2 regions of the Hymenobacter seoulensis genome follow, and region 2 is predicted to be linked to the other one. Evidence: riboswitches for the same ligand, from Rfam matches in the RefSeq annotation. Region 2 holds a riboswitch; the other holds the start of a gene.

Region 1 (9,707 bases), on a different contig from region 2:
ATGTTGCTGCAAATCAACCAACCAGCCAAAAAACGCCGTTAACCGGATAGATTCCGCCGCTAGTCGATGGTAGGGATATAGGTTACGCGGTGCACCCAGCGCAATTGGCGCAGATACTCCAGGGTAATATCGCGCAGGCCAGAGTCAATTTCGATAAACTGCCGAGCCGCATCGTGCTTGCCTTTCCTCGACACGAACATGGTAGCAATGTTGCACTCATCGTGGGCAATGACCGAGGCAATAAAGGCAATGGAGCCGGGCACGTCGTCGGCATCAATAATGAGTGTGTGCAGAGAAGCAGAGAAATCAGACGGAAATCCATCCACCTCCACAATCCGGATAACGCCCCCGCCCCGGCTCTGGCCAATCACCTCCACGGCCTGGCCCGTACGCTCGTCGCGCAGCTGCAGCCGGATGGTATTGGGGTGCATGGTAGAAGCATTTCCGACCCCCTGAAAAGTATATTGCAAGCCTGCTTCCTGGGCGTGGTCGAAGGCCTCGCGGATGCGCACGTCATCGGTATTCATGCCCAACAGCCCGGCCACAATGGCGCGGTCGGAGCCGTGGCCCTCGTAGGTGCGGGCAAAGGAATTATAGAAGGTGATGGTAGCATGCGTGGGCGTGCTGCCCAAAATGCGAATTGCGGCCCGCGCAATCCGCACTACTCCGGCCGTGTGCGAAGAGCTAGGTCCAATCATCACGGGCCCGATCATGTCGAAAATACTGGATTTTTCTGCCATATACGCGGTAAAGGTATAGGAAATGATGAGATGGTGTAATATAGATAAGAGGCAATATATACAAGAAAAGACGTGCTGGCTTCCGGGGTAGGGCCTGGCCAGGCAGGTTGGGCTCAGGGGAAGACCTAGGGGGCCAAAGCAGCGTAAGGCAACGCACACCGGCGGCAGCAAGCCAGCCCAGCCGAGACAATGTTTTACTACCCCCTCGTAGCCGCTCAACCCATCGTTGGTATTTTGCCATCTTTGCAACGTAGCACCCACTACGCTCCACCCTCCGCCCTTTCCCTATGACCTCTTTGGAAGATGAATTTTCGCCAGCCGTGCTGGCCCAGCTTCGGCGCCTGCAGGAGCGCTATTCCGCCGATGACCAGGACCTGGCCGGCTACCTTGAAGGCCTCTACCACACCCGCTACTTGGGCTACTGGGACTACATTCAGCTGGATACGCTGCTAAGCCTGCAGCGCCCCCTGACCTCTATCCCCGACGAGCGGATTTTTATCATCTACCACCAGATTACGGAGCTGTATTTCCAGCTGTGCTTGTGCGAGTACGAGCAGCTAGGCAACCTGCAGCAGCCAACCGTGGAGGAAATTGTGCTGCGCGTGGGCCGCATTAACCGCTACTTCGAAAACCTGATCGACTCGTTTGATGTGATGGTGGACGGCATGGACAAGCAGCAGTTTCTGCAGTTCCGGATGGCCCTGATGCCGGCTTCCGGCTTTCAGAGCGTGCAGTACCGCATGATCGAGCTGGCCAGCACCAGCCTCAGCAACCTAGTACCCGAGGAGCGCCGCCGCCTGCTAGGCGAAGCCGCCGCCCACGATGAGCTAATGGGCTGCATCTATTGGAAATCGGGCGCGACGGTAGTTGAAACCGGAGCCAAAGCGCTTACCCTCGTAGAGTTCGAGAAGAAATACGGCGAAAAGCTACTGGAGCACGCCCGCCACTTTGAAGGCCGCAACGTGTGGGCCGTGGTGCAGCGCCTGCCGCCCGGGCCCGAGGGCCAGCAGCACCCGCGCCTGCTGCGCCAGCTTAAGCAGCTGGATGTGTGCGTAAACGTAAACTGGCCCCTGATGCATTACAAGTCGGCGGTGCGCTACCTCGAGCGCCGCCCCGATGCCATTGCTGCTACCGGTGGCACTAACTGGAAGCAGTATCTGCCTCCCAAGTTCCAGCGCCGCATTTTCTATCCTCAGCTCTGGACCCAAGAGGACCTTGCTGACTGGGGCAAAGCCTGGGTAGAAAGCGTGCTGGGCGGATAATAGTTCTTTGCTATTACACTACATACACTTTACTTGATATACGTACCTAGTATGAAAATACCCGGCTTGCTTGCCTCCTTGCTTCTGGTTGCCACTGCGGGAGTGGCCCAGGAAACCAAAAAAGTGGAAACCCAGCTGGGGCGCTACGAAAAGGAAACATACTACGTATTGCGCAGCAAGCCCAACGTAAAACACGGGCCTTTCACCCGAATGCGGGGAGCTCAACCTAGCCTTACCGGGTTTTATAAGCTAGGGCTCCCCGACAGTACCTGGACTGAATACAACCGAGATGGTACGCGGGCGGCCAAGGGCACATTTTCGCGGGGCCAGAAAGTAGGCGCCTGGGACTATTACTCGCGCGGTGATACCCTTATCCAGACCTACGACTACACTAGCCAGCAACTGCGCTATGCCCTCGTAACTCCCAAAGAGCGGGCCACCTTGTACACAGTAGTAAGCGGCTCTGAAACCCAACAGTCGTTGCTGGATCGGCCGGCTATGTACGTGGGCGGGCAGGCGGCCATGCATGCCGCCATGGGCTCCCAGATGAGGTATCCGGTGCAGGCTATGCGCAAGAGAACCCAAGGTGAGGTTCGTATTGAGTTTATTGTGGATGCGCAAGGCCATGCGTCTGGCCATCGGATAAAGTCCGGCATCAGCCCAGAATGCGACCAAGAGGCACTACGCGTGGTAAAGCTCATTCCGGACGCCTGGCTTCCGGCGCTGCTTCAGCAGCAGCCAGTAGCAACGGTAGTTGAGGTTCCTATCAACTTCAGGATGATGTAAAACACTTCGGGCCGCTACCCTTTCACCTTGCGGAGAGGGGTAGCGGCCCGAAGTGCGTTGCGCCGGATTGTTATCTACTTCACCGTGAAGCTAACCTGCGAGTTTTCCCAGGCCATAGTTACCACTCCAGCTTTGTCGGTGGAGATGGTGAACTGCTCCACGGGCTGCAGGGTATTCGTGGGCTTCACCTTCAGCCGAAGGGCGTCTTGTTTGGCATCGTACTTATAGGAGCCCCACTGCTCAGCAGTTTTGTTGAAGATGATGGTCCACTCCTTTTCCGTAGGGATAGTAAACAAGGCATATTTACCAGCAGGCAATGCTTGGCCATTGATGGTAACGGCTTTTTTAGCTTCAAACGTAGTAGCCTCGTTGGCTCCGGTGCGCCACACCTGGCTGAAGGGCACTAGCTCGCCGAAGATTTTCCGGCCTTTCATGGAAGGGCGGCTGTACTCTATAGTAAAGTCGGCTCCCGTCACCGTAGCAGCCGGGCTCGGGCGCTTCGACTTGTCTTCGGCGGGATTCTGAGCAAAAGCCGGTGCCATCAGCACCATCAGGCACAGCCAACTCAGCGTGAAAATAATACGGGCAGGTAGCGTTTTCATGGGCAGTAAGGCTTGATGGATGAACACTTGAGAGTCAAGAGCTAGCTAGTAAAAATTCCGACGCAACGCAATGATTAATACCTAACGCGGAGCTGATTACCGCTTTATAACCAACCAATTACCCAAAGCGACTACTGCGGGGCCTCACGTACCACGAAGCTGACTTGAGTATTCTCCCAGGCCAGGGTTACCTCACCGGCTTGGTTGGCCGTTATCAGAAACTGCTCTACCAGGCCGGTAGTAGGCGCCGGTTTGGCTTGCACACGCAGAATATCTTGCTCCGGCTGGTATTCGTAGGCACCCCACTGATTAGGGGTCTGGTTGAAAATAATTGTCCAGGATTTTTCCGTCGGGATGGTGAACAGGGCGTAGGTGCCGGCTGGCAAGGGCTGGCCCTGCACCAGCACGTTTTCGGTTACGGTGAAGGTAGTAGCCTCATTAGCCCCGGTGCGCCACACTTGGCCATACGGAACTAGGCCCCCAAATATCTTGCGCTCCTTAGCTGAGGGACGGCTGTAGCGAATGGTGAAGGTAGCATTGGTTACGCCGCCAGTTACCGTGGCCTGGGGACTGGGGCGAGTGGGCTTTTCTTCTGGATTTTTTTCTTGAGTACAAGCCGCAACTCCTACCAGTAGCAGAAGCGTCAGCAGATTAAAATACCGCGTGAGCGGGTGCATATAGGACATGAGAGTCATGTAAGAATGAACCGGGAACCTGAATTACAGTCCCGTACCGAGTGTGGATGAGAAGGTGGGAACCTTAGAGCAAGAATTATACCTTAACTACGTTGAGCGGGTTGCTTTCTTTGCCAATGTTGCGTTAAAACGCCCCGAAAAATGCAACCTTTCCGCTAGCATACTCACTCTTACTACGTAATCGCTTTTCATTTACTTACACCGTATGTCCTTTCAGTTTCCTAAAAAAATACAGTTTTTGACACTCCTTGCGCTTCCTATCCTGCTGGGTGCCTGCCAGTCCCTGGAGCAGAAGGAAGACTCCTGCGTCACGAACGTGCTAGCGCCTGTAAGCGCGCTTTCCAGCGTAAAAACCGGCACTACCAGCACCCCGCTGGAAGTATACTACACCATCCCGATTGTGAACAGCTGCGGCCAGTTTGTAAAGCTGGAGGAAAACCGCCAGGGCAACAATATCTACCTGAGCCCGCTGGTTCGGTACGAGGGCTGCGTGTGTGCGCAAACGAAAACCGACTATAAGGGCACGTATACCTTCACGGCGGCGCAACCCGGCAAATACGTGGTCCACTTTCTCAAAGCTGATAATGCCGTGCTCACGGATACTCTCACCGTGAAGTAATTCGCGGCGCTACTCGGCCTCTATGCGGGAGGTAGTGCGGGTGTCGGGCATGCGTAGGTACACGACCAGGGAGGCGGCAGCGCAGGCCGTCACGTACCAGTAAAACCACTGCTCTACCCCGCGCTCCTTGGCCAGGAGGGCAATATACTCGGCAGTACCTCCGAAAATGGCTACCGTAAGCGCATACGGCAACCCTACTCCCAGGGCTCTGATTTCAGTCGGGAATAGCTCGGCTTTCACCACTGCATTGATGGAGGTATAGCCGCTGACTACTACCAGTGCCACCACAAGCAACCCAAACGCCGCGCCGGGCCCGGAAGCATGCTCCAGGGCCTTCAGCAGCGGCACGGTTAGCAGTGTGGCACCTACCCCGAAAAACAACAGCACCGGCCGACGCCCGATTCGGTCGGAAACGGCACCTAGTAATGGCTGCAGCAGCATCGCTACCCCTAGGGCACCAAAGGAAACCAGCGTCGCCTGCCCCTTCGTGAAGCCGGTAGTATTCACCAGAAACTTCTGGATGTAGGTAGTAAAGGTGTAGAACACAACCGTGCCGCCCAAGGTAAGCCCCACCACCGTCAGGACTTCGCGCGGGTGGCGGAGCAGCAAGGTTAGTTGGCTGGGCTTGTTTGCTTGCGCTTCGTCGGTGGTGGCGTGGCGGGTGAAGGCATCGGTTTCTTCCATGGCGCGCCGCAGATACAACGCTACTAGGGCCGCGGCCGCTCCAATACCGAAAGGCACCCGCCAACCCCAGGCGTACATTTGGTCGGAGGTTAAGGCCTGTTGCAGACCTAGCTGCACAAACAGGGCCAGCAGTTGCCCGGCAATCAGGGTGACGTATTGAAAGCTGGAAAAGAAGCCCCGGTTGCGCTGGTCGGCCATTTCGCTCAGGTAGGTAGCCGAGGTGCCGTACTCGCCGCCCACGCTCAGGCCCTGTAGCAGGCGCGCCAGCACCAGCAGCACCGGCGCCGCTACCCCAATCTGCTGGTAAGAAGGCGTGAGGGCAATGAGTAAGGAGCCGCCACACATCAGGAGCACCGAGGCCAGCAGCGCCGCCTTGCGCCCGGCGCGGTCAGCGTACACGCCCATCAGCCAACCGCCCAGCGGCCGCATCAGAAAGCCCACTGCAAAAATGGCCGCCGAGTTAAGGAGTTGCGCCGTCAGGTCGCCCTTCGGAAAGAACGCTGGCGCGAAATACAAGGCAAACGCCGAGTACACGTACCAGTCGTACCACTCCACTAGGTTGCCCACGGAACCGCTAAAAATGGAGCGGATGCGCGAGGCCATGGTGCGCGGCGCCTGAGAAACAGAATAAGCCATAGGAAGGATGCGAGGAAAGCCAGCGGCCGAAAATAGCGGAATACCAGTAAGCGCCGGCAGTGGTCCGCGCATCTGTGCCAGGTTCTGCTACCTTTGGCGAATCGTTCTTTGTCTGTTATTCCAGTCAGACGAGCGGCAGGTTGCTGGCCCTAGGCCAGCACGAAAAGGGAACCGGGTGCAACTCCCGGACAGACGCGCTACTGTAAGTACCGGCGGCCTACGGGCCGCGGCTGCTTTCCGGTTAGCCCATTGCCCGGCATGTACCCGGGTGAGAAGGGCGGAAAGCAGGGTACAAGTCAGGAGACCTGCCTGCCGCTGTTGATGAGAAGGTTCCTTCGCGACTTGAGGGCCTTGTCGGGTGCTGCTATGGAGCTCGTTGAAGTATCCCTCTACCACTACTAGGTATCTGCGGGGGTGAAAGGCACGAACGCACCTAGCACCTCGGTAAGCGCATTTTAGGCTAGCAACAGGACCCCACGGAGGCAGACCAAAGCACTAGCTGTGGTTTCACTTTTCACCTTTCCTGCTCTAATGTCAACGCTTGCCGAAAAAATCAGCCGGGCCGAAACGCGCATTTTTAAAGCCGTTTTTCCCAACACCACCAACCACTACGATACCCTGTTTGGGGGCACTACCCTGCACCTCATGGACGAAGTGGCCTTCATAACTGCTACCCGCTTTAGCCGCCTCAAAATGGTCACGGTGTCATCTGATAAAGTTGACTTTACCCACCCTATTCCTGGGGGTACCTTAGTTGAGCTGATCGGGCGCGTGGAGCACGTAGGCAACACTAGCCTTAAGGTGCGAGTAGAGCTGTTTGTGGAGCAAATGTATTCCGAGGAACGACACCGGGCTGTGTCGGGCTTATTCACGTTTGTGGCCATTGATGAGCACAAGCGTCCAGTCCGGATTCTGAGCCCCGATGTGGCTGCCGTATAGGAAACGGGCCATTACTGCTTGCCGAGATGCTACGAGGTGAGTGCTTCGAAACAAGCGTGTTACGGGTGAGTTACAGGATTATTTTTATAGGAGACTGAACCTTTATTGTCGTGTTTCACGTTTGAAATGCCGTTCCCTTGTCCTATAGTATGGCAACTGAAAAGAATTACTCACCTGAAATGAATGCCCGTTTGGAACAGTCATTTCGGGAAGCGGATGTAGCCCGCGAAGAACTAACCGACTCTATGGCAAATTCAGTGGCCGCTAACTGCGACCTACTTCACCACGGCCTTGTAAGCGCCAAAGGGTTAGAAGTTACAACCGAAATGTACCGGCATCTGCTGGGCAATCTGCTACGCCATCCCTCCGGCGAAGTCCGGACGCAGGCGCTAACGCTCTTCAACGAATCGATGGAGAAATTCTGGCCCCGTTTGCAGTCTTCCTCCGGAGGAACGCCATCCGAGGGGCACTACTAGCCCCACGCCATTTTTCACTGGTTCCGCACCCGTATATAAGCCTCGGAAAGCTCGTTGCAGCTTTTCGGGGCTTTTTGCTGCTTTAGAGCTGCGTATCTTTGCACTTCCGTTACAGTCCTTACGGTTCAAAGGCTAACTCCCTTTCACCTTTAGTATGCCTACTACCCAAGAAATTGAACTGCTGCTCCCGCCGGAGGTAGCTTTCGATGAGCTAGCCCGCTACCGGGCCTTGCTCGATGCCGCCGGCCTAGTGCCTGGCCAGGCCGATTTTGTGCATTTGCGCAAACGCTCCATTGATGCTCGGGGCCGCCAGCCGCTCGTGCGCCTACGCGCCGACATCTACCAGACCCCACCGCCGGCTGAGCTGTTTGGCCCCTGGTTTACGTATCCTGATGTCAGCCAGGCCCGTCGCTCGGTCCTTATAGTAGGTGCCGGGCCAGCCGGGCTGTTTGCGGCGTTGCGAGCTATTGAGCTGGGCATAAAGCCCATTGTGGTGGAGCGCGGCAAAGACGTACGTACCCGCCGCCGCGACCTAGCCGCCCTCAACAAAGAGCACCTGGTCAACCCTGACTCCAACTATTGTTTTGGAGAAGGCGGCGCCGGCACGTATTCCGATGGCAAGCTCTATACCCGCTCCACCAAGCGCGGCGACATCCAGCGGATTCTGCGCCTGCTGGTGCAGCACGGCGCTACCCCCGATATCCTCGTCGATGCGCATCCGCACATTGGCACCAACAAGCTGCCCTATGTGGTGGCCGCCCTGCGTGATAGTGTGCTGCAAGCTGGGGGCGAAGTGCACTTCGAAACCCGCGTGGATGACCTGATTCTGGAGCACAACCACTTACGCGGCGTGGTAACGGCTAGTGGCCAAGCGCTGGAAGCCGATGCCGTGATTCTGGCTACTGGCCACTCCGCCCGCGACATTTATGAACTGCTGCACCGCCGAGGTGTGCTGATTGAGGCCAAGCCGTTTGCCTTGGGTGTGCGCGTAGAGCACCCGCAACAGCTCATCGACCAAGCCCAGTACCGCCGCCAAGACCGGGGTGTACTGCCAGCTGCTTCGTACTCTTTGGTGCATCAAACCCAGTGGAAAAGCCAGCAGCGTGGCGTATTTTCCTTTTGCATGTGCCCCGGCGGCTTTATTGTGCCGGCAGCCACCGCTCCGGGTGAGGTGGTGGTGAATGGCATGAGCCCTAGCCGCCGCGATTCACGCTTTGCTAATTCCGGTATAGTAGCGGCCGTGGAGCTAGAGGACATGGATGTGCGCCAGTACGGGGCCTTGGCGGGCCTGCGGTTTCAGCAGCAGATTGAGCAGCGCGCCTGCCAGTTGGCCGGCAACACGCAGCTAGCACCCGCCCAGCGCCTCGGCGACTTTTTGAAAAGCAAAGTTTCGCCGGAGCTGCTGGAAACTAGCTACCAGCCCGGTCTCGTGTCGGTGCCGATGGACAAAGTGCTGGGTGCAGGACTGGCGGAGCGGCTGCGCCAAGGCTTCCAGAACTTTGGGCGTAAGATTCCGGGGTACGCCACCAACTTGGCTCAGATTGTGGGGGTAGAAAGCCGCACCTCCTCGCCCGTCCGGATTCCGCGCGACCGGGACACGCTGCAACACCCCGTGGTACGCGGCCTGTTTCCGTGCGGCGAAGGTGCTGGGTACGCTGGCGGTATTGTGTCGGCGGCTATGGATGGGGAGCGGTGCGCCGAGGCCGTTTTGGCTTCTATTAGGGCCTAGTACATGGCTGCTAGCCCGCTTTTGCTCGTATAACCTCAGCACTACGTTTTCCTTTCTCACTACAAACAGCCGACGGCCTCAGGCTGAACGCTCGCAGCATATGAAAAAGACCCTTGTTCTTGGGGCTAGTGATAACCCCTCACGCTACGCCTACCGGGCGGTGCATCAGCTTAAAAACCACGGCCACGAAGTGGTGCCCGTTGGTATTCGTAAAGGCCAGGTGGCGGGCCTTGATATCCGGACGGACCGCCCCACGGCTACCGATGTGGATACGGTAACGCTGTACGTGGGCCCGCAAAACCAGCCCGGCTGGTACGATTATATTCTGGACCTAAACCCCAAGCGTATCATTTTCAACCCCGGCACCGAAAATCCGGAGCTAGAGGAGCTGGCCCAGCAGCGCGGCATCCGCACCGAAGAAGCCTGCACCTTAGTTATGCTTTCGGTAGGCCAGTACTAGCCTTCTAAGTATCAGTAACCCTGCTCGCAGCGCCCTACTCTCTGAACCACGTTCAGGCGGTAGGGCGCGGCTTTGTTTT
Region 2 (9,707 bases):
CCAGGCGCCGCAGTAGTTAGTGAGGCGAGCCAGCGTGTAGCCCGCACCCTGCCAGTTCTGCTTGGTGGCCAATATGCTCTGGCGCAGCTCATCCGTCAGTACTTCATCGGCATCGAGTTGCAACACATGGTTGAAGCGCGCCTGGGAGGTAGCGAAGTTCTTCTGCTCCACGTAGCCCGCAAAGGCCTGCTGCACCACTCTAGCACCCAGCCCGCGGCAGATTTCCACGGTCCGGTCGGTGGAAAAGCTGTCTACCACCACCACGTCGTCGGCTACTTCGCGCACGGCTTCCAGGCAGCGGGCAATGTTGGCTTCTTCGTTGAAAGTGATGATGACGACGGACAGCGGAATAGCGGGCATAGCGCCGGCAAATATCGGAGTTTTGTTGGGCCCATCATTTCGTCAGGCTGTGAAGGGTGACGTTTGGCCTTGCGCTAGTATTAGGGGTAGTGTTTTCTTGACATCCCTTCTGCTATGCGCTATATATTATGGCTACTGCTCGGGCTTTTGGCTGCCTGCTCAGATCCGGCGGCCCGCTTTGATGAATTTGCGATTCATCATCCAATAAACCTAGCGCGGCACTTGGGCTCAGCTCCCGCCCTAGTCGGGAAGCACGACACTTTGACGCTGCACGTACGCTTCGACCCTACCAGTGGCCACAGCCTTATTACAGCAGAGCCACTAGGCGATACGCTCCTTTTCGCGCCCGTATGGAGGTACAAGCAGCTTTATTACGTAATGGAGCGCCTCCGTACCACCGGCTGCTGGGTGTATGGTATGCAGATAAAGCGCGGCCAGGTGCGGGGCTTGAACACCGGCTACAAACAGATGATCGACTTGACCCAGCTAGTGAAGCAGGAGCACTTCAACGACCTAGTTCGGTATCAAAATGTAGCTGGCGACAGCATCCGGCTACGGTTTGATAAAGCCGTCCTCCACAGCTTTTACGTGGCCGAGCTAGACAGTGTACCGGTTTACAGGATTTTGTCCGTCAGAGACCAGCCAGCGGTAGCTGCGTCGGCTATTCAGCCCGCCCTTTTCCCTAATCCGGCCAGCACTACCACCACGCTTACGTTGCAAGAAGGATCTGTTTACACAGTGTTTCTGTATGACAGCAACGGAGAGCAACTCAATACCTGGCGTACCAGCGCCTCTCAGCTCTCGTTGTCAGTCCGGGAGTTAAAGGCTGGAACATACCTAGTGCGTAGTGTCTCTGGTGATAACAGGCGCCAAGCGTATACCTCACGGTTAGTGGTAGAGCACTGAGCTTCCATAATAAAAGAGCGGCATCCGAACTCTAGCCCTTGCGTATAGCCACCCAGCTTCTAACTCAACAGCACATGACCTCAGCACCGCCGATTGCCCTTGTTACGGGTGCCACTTCCGGAATTGGAAAAGTAACGGCCCAGGAACTTAGTCGGCAGGGGTTTCATGTGGTACTGCTAGCCCGCAACGCCGACAAAGCCGCCACTACCCGGCAACAGATTCAGGAAGCGGTTGGCCTAGGGCATCGGGTAGATGTGCTGCTCTGCGATTTATCGGATCTGGAGCAGGTGCGCCGGGCCGGAGCTGAGTTCAACCAGCGTTATCAGCACCTCGATGTACTGGTGAATAATGCCGGCCTCTTGTTTGGCCAGCCCCGGCAGCTATCCAACGATGGCTTTGAAATGACGCTGGCCACCAACCACCTCGGACCATTTTTACTTACCGCATTGCTCTTTGAGCGGCTGCAGCAAAGCCCGGCGGCACGCATCATCAATGTAGCGTCCATGGGCTATAAGCTAGCCAAACCGCGGCTCGATGATCTGAACCAAGACCAGGGCTATAGCCCCTTGCAACAATACGGCAACACAAAGCTCTACAATATCCTGTTCACGCAGGAGCTAGCCCGCCAGCTTCGCGAGCGAGGCATTTCCAACGTCGTCACGAACAGCTTGCACCCGGGCGTTATCGCCAGCAACTTCGGCGACAACGCCAAAGGCTGGCTAGCGAAGGGCACCAAGCTGCTGCGCCCATTCATGATTTCAACCGAGAAAGGAGCCGAGACTACCCTGTATTTGGCCACAAACCCAGCGGCCGGACAAGTCAGTGGCGGCTTCTTCGCCAAAAAGAAAGCCGAGCCTGTAAAGCACGCTTTCAATACGCCTCAGAACACGCTCCAGCTGTGGCTGGAAACAGAACGGATGGTGCAGCGCAATTTCTTTCAGGACTAGCCCCCTACAAACAAAAAACCCGCCCGGCGTAGTGCCAGGCGGGTTTTCTTGTATTCGCTAGGTCGAAACGGCTTAGTAACGGTACAGGTCCGACTTGAAGGGGCCTTCCACTGGTACGTTGATGTACTCGGCCTGCTTCGGCTTCAGCTCGTCCAGCTCCACACCAATTTTGGCGAGGTGCAGGCGGGCTACCTTCTCATCGAGGTGCTTGGGTAGGGTGTACACTTTGTTTTCGTACTGATCAGCGTTCTGCCACAGCTCCAGCTGCGCCAGCGTCTGGTTCGTGAACGAGTTCGACATTACAAACGATGGGTGACCGGTAGCGCAACCTAGGTTTACCAAGCGGCCTTCGGCGAGGATAATTACCTCTTTACCATCGATGTTGTAGATGTCAACCTGTGGCTTTACCGTGTCTTTGGTGTGGCCATAGTTTTTGTTGAGCCATGCCATGTCAATTTCATCGTCGAAGTGACCGATGTTGCAGACAATGGCTTTGTCCTTGAGGGCCCGGAACGAAGCTTCCGTAATGATGTCGCAGTTGCCGGTGGCAGTTACCACGATATCAGCTTCTTTGATGGCATTCTCCATCTTCTTCACCGCGTAGCCGTCCATAGCAGCCTGCAGAGCGCAGATGGGGTCAATTTCCGTTACGATAACGCGGGCGCCAGCACCACGCAGGGAAGCGGCAGTACCTTTTCCTACGTCGCCGTAACCAGCTACTACGGCAATTTTACCGGCCATCATCACGTCGGTAGCGCGGCGAATGGCGTCTACCGCCGACTCTTTGCAACCGTACTTGTTATCGAACTTCGATTTGGTAACCGAGTCGTTTACGTTGAAGGCTGGCATAGGAAGCGTGCCATTCTTAACACGGTCCAGCAGGCGCAATACGCCCGTAGTAGTTTCTTCCGATAGACCTTTGATGCCGCTAGCCAGCTCAGGGTACTGATTCAGCACCATGTTGGTCAGGTCGCCGCCGTCATCGAGAATCATGTTCAGAGGCTGACGCTCCTCGCCAAACCACAGAGTTTGCTCGATGCACCAGTTGAATTCTTCCTCGTTCATGCCCTTCCAAGCATACACTGGGATGCCCGCCGCCGCAATAGCAGCCGCCGCATGGTCCTGGGTAGAGAAGATGTTGCACGACGACCACGTAACGTCAGCACCCAGCGCAATCAGCGTTTCGATGAGGACAGCGGTTTGAATGGTCATGTGCAGGCAACCGGCAATGCGCGCACCTTTTAGGGGCTGGCTGGCGCCGTATTCCTCACGAAGAGCCATCAAACCGGGCATTTCTGCTTCGGCCAGACGGATTTCTTTCCGGCCCCATTCGGCCAGAGACATGTCTTTTACTTTGTACGGAGCGTAAGCCGTAGTCTTGGTATCAACCATGATGTAGATAGCTGGATGCGTTGTCGCTTTTCAACCACAAAGGTACTCAATTTGTTGCTGTTTTTCTGCCGCCGCTGACAGTCAGCGCTTTAAACAGAAAAGCCTACCCTCTGATGAAGGTAGGCTTTCCGGAAGGTTAAAGCAACAGTGCTACCTAGTTGTTTTGGATGATAACAGCTTGAGCCTGTTGAGCAGCAGGAACTCCTGCGCCAGCAATGCCACGTACTACAACCGTGTATATCTTACCGGCTTCAAAGGTTTTTGTACCCGTACCGGTGCCAGTTCCATCACCTACTGCTAATACCTGGGTCCGTAGAGTGCCAGTAGATGTTACACTCAGGTTAAGAGGCCCGGCGTTCACCACCACAAAACCAGAGGCGGCGGCAAATGCTACATCCGGGGTCAGATCGGTGTAAGCACCACCGGGCACCGGAGAAGGCACGCTCAGTCTGACAGGGGAGGGAGCACCTACAGCTAAGTGCACCAAACGGATTTTTGCCTGGTTAGCAGCGGGCACTGACAAGTCATCTGTCACGGGCAACAGCGCTGCACTACCAATACTAGCGGTGGGCGAGTATACAAAAACCGAGTAATTCTGGTCTTTCGAAAGAGTTAAGGCTTGCTGAGTGGCTGTCTGAGTGCCGTTATTAATCTTCAGCGTGGGGGCACCAGAGTTTACCTTCAGGTAAGGGCTGCTCTGACCATAGTTCAGCTGCCCTACCTGCTTGTCATCAACCAAGGCTGTTACCTGCGTGTTGACAGAGGCCGCCGCATGCGAAATCAATACACTGCTCTGATCCGGGGCAGCCTCGTTATCGTTGTCATCGGAGCAGGAGGAAAAAGCGAGTGCAGCAGGCAGAAGGGTAAGCAAAGCAGCTGGGCGCAGGAAGGAGTTCAGGGTTTTCATATGCATGAAAATTGGTGAATTGCCCGTCAGAACGAAGGCACTCCTGATTTTGTTGGATGACAACTAAAACTTTTCCTCGACGAATTGCACTTTTTTCTCGCTGGGGCGCTTAGTGACCTGAGTATTTGTGCTGTAAATTTGTCTTCATGCCCCAATTGCTTTCATCCCCTCATTTAGGCGTTTTACGTCGTTCTGCGCTTGTTGCTTCCTGCGTTCTTGGCTTGTCGATGACGAGCAAGGCGCAATTGGCTCCTACCGTTATTCGCCTAAGCCCCGAAGACAAGGAGCGCGGCCTGAATGGGGTGCAGAAAAACTTCTTTTTCACGACAGGATACAGCACCACGGATGCGGATTACCGCAGCGCGGGCTTCTTTGGGCAGCGTTTGCGCCCTTACCTGGCCGGCAATCAGGAGGCGTTGGATAACCTAAACCGTTACCGCCGCCAAAAATGGCTGTTTCTGGCTGAACGCCTTACGTTTGTGAGTGCCGTGGGCCTGTACAGCCAGCAGGTGTTGTCGCTGGATGAAAAGCAGCAGTACTTCAACAACACCCAGCAGGTGGCGGCTGGCGTAGCACTGGCTAGCCTATTAAGCAACATCTTTATTTCGCGCAACACCAACTCGCATTTTCAGCGGGCGGTGGAGTCGTACAACGCAGGTGCTCCGGCGGCCCGGCATGGCGCGCTGCAGCTCCGGCCTACTTCGGTGGGGCTGGCTGCTAGCCGCACCGGCAAGCCAATGCTGGCGTTGAGTTGGAGCCTGCGGTAATACCACTTGCTTTTTTTATTCCGGGCCGAGCCTAGAACGCTTCGTTTGCCAGTTGTGGCAGCGTGGTTTCTGGCTCGGTCCGGAATACTTTTTTTATCTGATGGCTACCAAGTAAGCTGGCGCAAGGGAAACCTCGCGCGTTTCTGCCTACGTTTGGCGCTCCCTTTTGCTTTGCCCGGGGCCTGGCTCACGTCCGACCCTGACGTACTTTCGTAGGAAACCTACATGGAATACCCGCTGCCGACAGCAGCTCGGCGATACGTTGCCGAGCACCTGCACGACGACCCAGCCCAACTTGCTTTGCAAGCCCGCCGCTACCCCGGCCTGCCCATTCCGGACTTGGTTCGCCAAATCCAGGCCCGCCAAAAAGCTCGCGCCAAACTCCCTACCTGGGCCGATAACCCAGACCTCGTTTTTCCGCCCACGCTATCCGTAGAGCAGGCTTCCTCTGCCCGAACTGCCGCGTTTAAAGCCTCTTTGGTGCAGGGAGAAAGGCTAGCAGACCTGACCGGTGGCTTCGGGGTTGACTCGGCATATTTTGCTGCTACCGTGTCCGAGGTGCATTATGTGGAGCGTAATGCGGCACTTACGGATGTAGTGCGCTACAACTTGGCGCAACTAGGTATTGAAAACGTGCAGTGCCACAACGAGGATGCTACGCACTTTTTGCGCAATACGCCGGACACCTTCGATTGGCTATACCTCGACCCCGCACGCCGGGACACAGCCGCCAAGAAAATATTTCGGTTGCAGGATTGTGAGCCCGACGTGCTGCGCATCATGCCGCTGCTGCTGCAAAAAAGCCAGCGCGTACTACTGAAAACTTCGCCTATGCTTGACATTGAGCTGGCCATTCAGGAGTTGCGCCACGTGCGCCGCCTGTGGGTGGTGTCAGTCGATAATGAGTGCAAGGAGGTGTTGTATGAGCTTACCGCGGAACCAGCCGTAGATCCGGAGCGCTTCACGGTGAATTTACTGCGCACAGGCAAGCAGCAGGAGTTTCGGCTGAACCGAGCGCGGGAGGCGCGAGCCATTGCGCGCTACGCCGAGCCGCAACAGTTCCTCTATGAGCCAAATGTAGCCGTATTGAAAGCCGGGGCCTTTAAAAGCATCGGAACGGCTTTTGAGTTGCTGAAACTGCACCAGCACAGTCATCTGTACACCTCCGATACCCTGCGCCCCGAGTTTCCGGGCCGCATTTTCCGAATCAAAGGGGTAGAGAAATACGATGGCCAGGCGTTGCGCACCTACCTGGGACCTGATGTACGGGCCCACGTCACGACGCGCAATTTCCCTGATACCGTAGCTGAGTTCCGGCACCGCACCGGCATTAGAGAAGGCGGCGACCTGTATCTGTTTGCTACCACCAATCTGGAAGGCAAGCTGATGGTGCTGGTCTGCGAGAAGCTGTAACCATAGCATCCAATATAACCGCCCCCGCCTGAACAGTTCTGCTCAGGCGGGGGCGGTTTGGCTATTTGGCGGGGCTAGTCCAGGGGTTGCCTTTCAAGCGGAAACGCCAGGGCAGTGCGGCATCGGCGCCAGCGTAGTCAATGCCCACGCGCGGGGACGCTACTATTTCCGCTCCGTTTACTGCCTCTCCAACGTCCTCCAGCCAGATAGTATCACCTGTCAGATCGGTGCCGTAATGGGCGGTGGTAATACCAAGTGCTTGCGTGAGCAAGCCAGGGCCGCCGGTCAGGTTGCGCTTTACGGAGGACATGTCGCGGCGCAGCAGCATTTCCGGAATTCCCTCCAGCGGCTCCAGCCCCCGAATCAGGACGGCGTCGGCCTTGCCTTCCTCGTTCGTAATAAGGTTGAACAGCGTGTAGCGCCCATAAATCAGGTAGGTATAGGCCACGCCGCCGGGCTCGTACATGATGCGGGTTCGAGCAGTGTAGCGCCCTAGGTGCGAATGGCATGCTTGGTCGTTGAGGTGAGCATACGCCTCCGTCTCGACGATGCGGCCACCCGTCAGGACGCCGTTGATACGGGTGAACAGGTGCTTGCCCAGCAGTTCTTGGGCGATGACAACCGGATCAGGACGCCGGTAAAAGGCCAGGGGAAGTTTCAAGAGCAGCGGTAGAAATAAGGTACAGTTTAACCCAGCGCGCATCGCCTGGCGGCGCCTAGGCCGGCACGCGGGGCAAACCTTCTACGCAAGCCCGGCGCTAAAGCTTCCGTACATTTTCTATCTTTGCGGCTGTAAAGGTGGCCAGACCCTAATTGTGGGGCGAGGCTGAAAAGGGAATTCGGTTTAAATCCGGAGCTGTCCCCGCAACTGTACGCTTCATGAGTTGGTGCGTCACACCAAGCCACTGTTTCTGTGAAAGCTTTCTTAGGAAGGCCCGAGAAATGGGAAGGCGACGCATCTGAAGCAAGCCAGGAGACCTGCCTTTGCATTTCCCATGTTCAGCGCCTGCGGAGGAAGGGCGGAGAATGAATACAGTAGTGGCGTTTCGGCGCCGCAGAGCACCTATCTGTTTTCGGCCTCGGCTTCGAGGAAGGGCTAGTAGCATAGCAATGCACAGTAGCCTGCCCAGAAGTTTTGAACTGAATTTTTCGATTGCGAAAATTTGGTTCGGAAGATGCATTTCAACAAGTGGCTTCTGCTGAAAAAGCAGAGTTGCCGGTTAGCGCTAAGTGCAGGCCTAGTAGCCTGCACGGTGCCCAGCGTGGCGCAATCGGTGATACCGGCTGATTCGGCGCGCATCCAGCAGTTGCCCACGGTGCGGGTGGCCGGTATCCGGCCCGAGCGGTTTGCCGTGGGCAGCCGCCGCATCACCCTCGATTCGCTAGCTCTTGCCACCTACCAAACCGGTACGCTGGCTGATGTGCTAAGCGCGCGCACGGCGCTTTACCTCCGCAACTACGGCCCCGGCCAACTGGCTTCCATCACCATGCGCGGCACCTCGGCGCGCCATACGGCGGTACTCTGGAATGGCTTCAACATCAACTTACCCTCTTTAGGCGAAGCGGACCTAGCCCTTTTTCCGGCCAGCGCCACCACCCGAGTCGATATTCAGCCTGGCCCGGCTAGTGCCACGTACGGCAGCGGCGCCATTGGGGGCACGCTACTGCTTTCAGCGCCGGTGCGCTGGGGCGCGGGCTGGCACGGAAGCGTGCAAAGCGACCTGGGCAGCTTTGGACTGCGCGCCGGCACCGTAGAGGCTGGTTTCAGCAACCAGAAGCTGGCCCTGCGTACCAACCTGCTGTATCGGGAGGCCGAGAACAACTTTCCGTACTTCACTACTGAAGCCATCGGGCGCGTCCGTCGTCGGCAGGAAAACGCGGCCTTCCGGCAGTTTAGCTTCACCCAAGACCTAGCCTTGCGGCTAGGGCAACGTGGCGAGCTGACAGCAGCCGTGTGGCTCACGGACGCCGACCGCCACATTCAGCCCGGCATCGGCACCAATAACACCCACGCCCAGGAACGCGACCAGAGCCGCCGCCTGCTGGCCGGGTATCGGCGCGTAGGCACTACGCATGAGTGGGCCGGGCGCGTGGCGTGGTTTGAAGACATCATCAATTACCGCGACGATGTGAGTGGCCTCAGCGAATCGAGGGTGCGTACAACCCAGGCACAGGTTGAACACACGTGGCGGCTGGCACCCAACGCCTCGGTGCGGGCAGGAGCCGAGGCCCAACATTTTGCAGCGCAAGTTGATGGTTATGGTACTGCCCCGCGCACTGAAAACCGCTTTTCCGGCTTCGCGCTGCTGCGCTACGACCCGCGGCCTAGAATACAACTGTCATTGAACCTGCGGCAGGCCGTGCTGCCCGGCCGCCAGCCACCGCTCACGCCCACGCTAGGTGCCGAGTGGCTGGCGCTGCAAACCACTAGCCACGCCATTAGCCTGAAGGGCAACGCCTCGCGCAGCTACCGTGCCCCTACCCTCAACGAGCGATACTGGCGCCCCGGCGGCAACCCCAACCTGCTACCTGAACAAGGGCTGGGCTACGAAGGCGGCTTGGTGCACGTGCTAACCCTAGCACCGGCGCACCTTCGGCTGCAAACCGAGCTAACTGGCTACCACCAGCTAGTAGATAACTGGGTACAATGGACGCCGGGCGTTTCGTATTGGTCGCCGCGCAACCTGCGGCAGGTGTGCGCCCAGGGTCTGGAAGCCAGCACCCAGCTGGAATGGCAGCCGAAAACTTATCATCTCACGGCCCGCGCTTCGTACGGCTTCACCAGCTCGCGCAAAACCAAAGGCACTCCTGATGATGCCGACCCAACCGGCCGGCAGCTGCCCTTTGTACCGATGCATACGGCTGCTTTCAGCACCGACCACCAGTGGCACCAGTGGCAGCTCGGCACTACCCTCACCTTCACGGGCAAGCGGTTTACTGATGCCTCGGCCACGGAGTTCATCCCTTCCTATCTGCTGATAAATGCCGCTGTGGGCCGCACGCTGGTGCTACAGC

What was found. A riboswitch is a leader RNA that binds a small molecule or an ion and turns the genes downstream of it on or off. The one in region 2 is predicted to bind cobalamin.
Region 1: another riboswitch for cobalamin. It lies ahead of ACYVHC_RS00965 (acyl-CoA thioesterase); the one in region 2 lies ahead of ACYVHC_RS11130 (TonB-dependent receptor).

Annotation. Positions count from the first base shown of each region.
Region 1 is NZ_BAAGWD010000001.1:213,538-223,244, reverse strand. Features, by position in the region: gene sdaAB (L-serine ammonia-lyase, iron-sulfur-dependent subunit beta) at 60-740, opposite strand; gene ACYVHC_RS00995 (tryptophan 2,3-dioxygenase) at 1,028-2,002, shown strand; gene ACYVHC_RS00990 (TonB family protein) at 2,054-2,788, shown strand; gene ACYVHC_RS00985 (DUF2911 domain-containing protein) at 2,863-3,390, opposite strand; gene ACYVHC_RS00980 (DUF2911 domain-containing protein) at 3,522-4,085, opposite strand; gene ACYVHC_RS00975 (hypothetical protein) at 4,324-4,704, shown strand; gene ACYVHC_RS00970 (MFS transporter) at 4,714-6,024, opposite strand; cobalamin riboswitch at 6,145-6,351, shown strand; gene ACYVHC_RS00965 (acyl-CoA thioesterase) at 6,556-6,963, shown strand; gene ACYVHC_RS00960 (hypothetical protein) at 7,113-7,439, shown strand; gene ACYVHC_RS00955 (NAD(P)/FAD-dependent oxidoreductase) at 7,594-9,168, shown strand; gene ACYVHC_RS00950 (CoA-binding protein) at 9,269-9,628, shown strand.
Region 2 is NZ_BAAGWD010000002.1:777,085-786,791, reverse strand. Features, by position in the region: gene ACYVHC_RS11170 (glycosyltransferase family 2 protein) at 1-360, opposite strand, end outside; gene ACYVHC_RS11165 (T9SS type A sorting domain-containing protein) at 475-1,266, shown strand; gene ACYVHC_RS11160 (SDR family oxidoreductase) at 1,341-2,213, shown strand; gene ahcY (adenosylhomocysteinase) at 2,286-3,605, opposite strand; gene ACYVHC_RS11150 (DUF4397 domain-containing protein) at 3,760-4,512, opposite strand; gene ACYVHC_RS11145 (hypothetical protein) at 4,740-5,279, shown strand; gene ACYVHC_RS11140 (THUMP-like domain-containing protein) at 5,505-6,692, shown strand; gene ACYVHC_RS11135 (DNA-3-methyladenine glycosylase) at 6,754-7,353, opposite strand; cobalamin riboswitch at 7,472-7,692, shown strand; gene ACYVHC_RS11130 (TonB-dependent receptor) at 7,868-9,707, shown strand, end outside.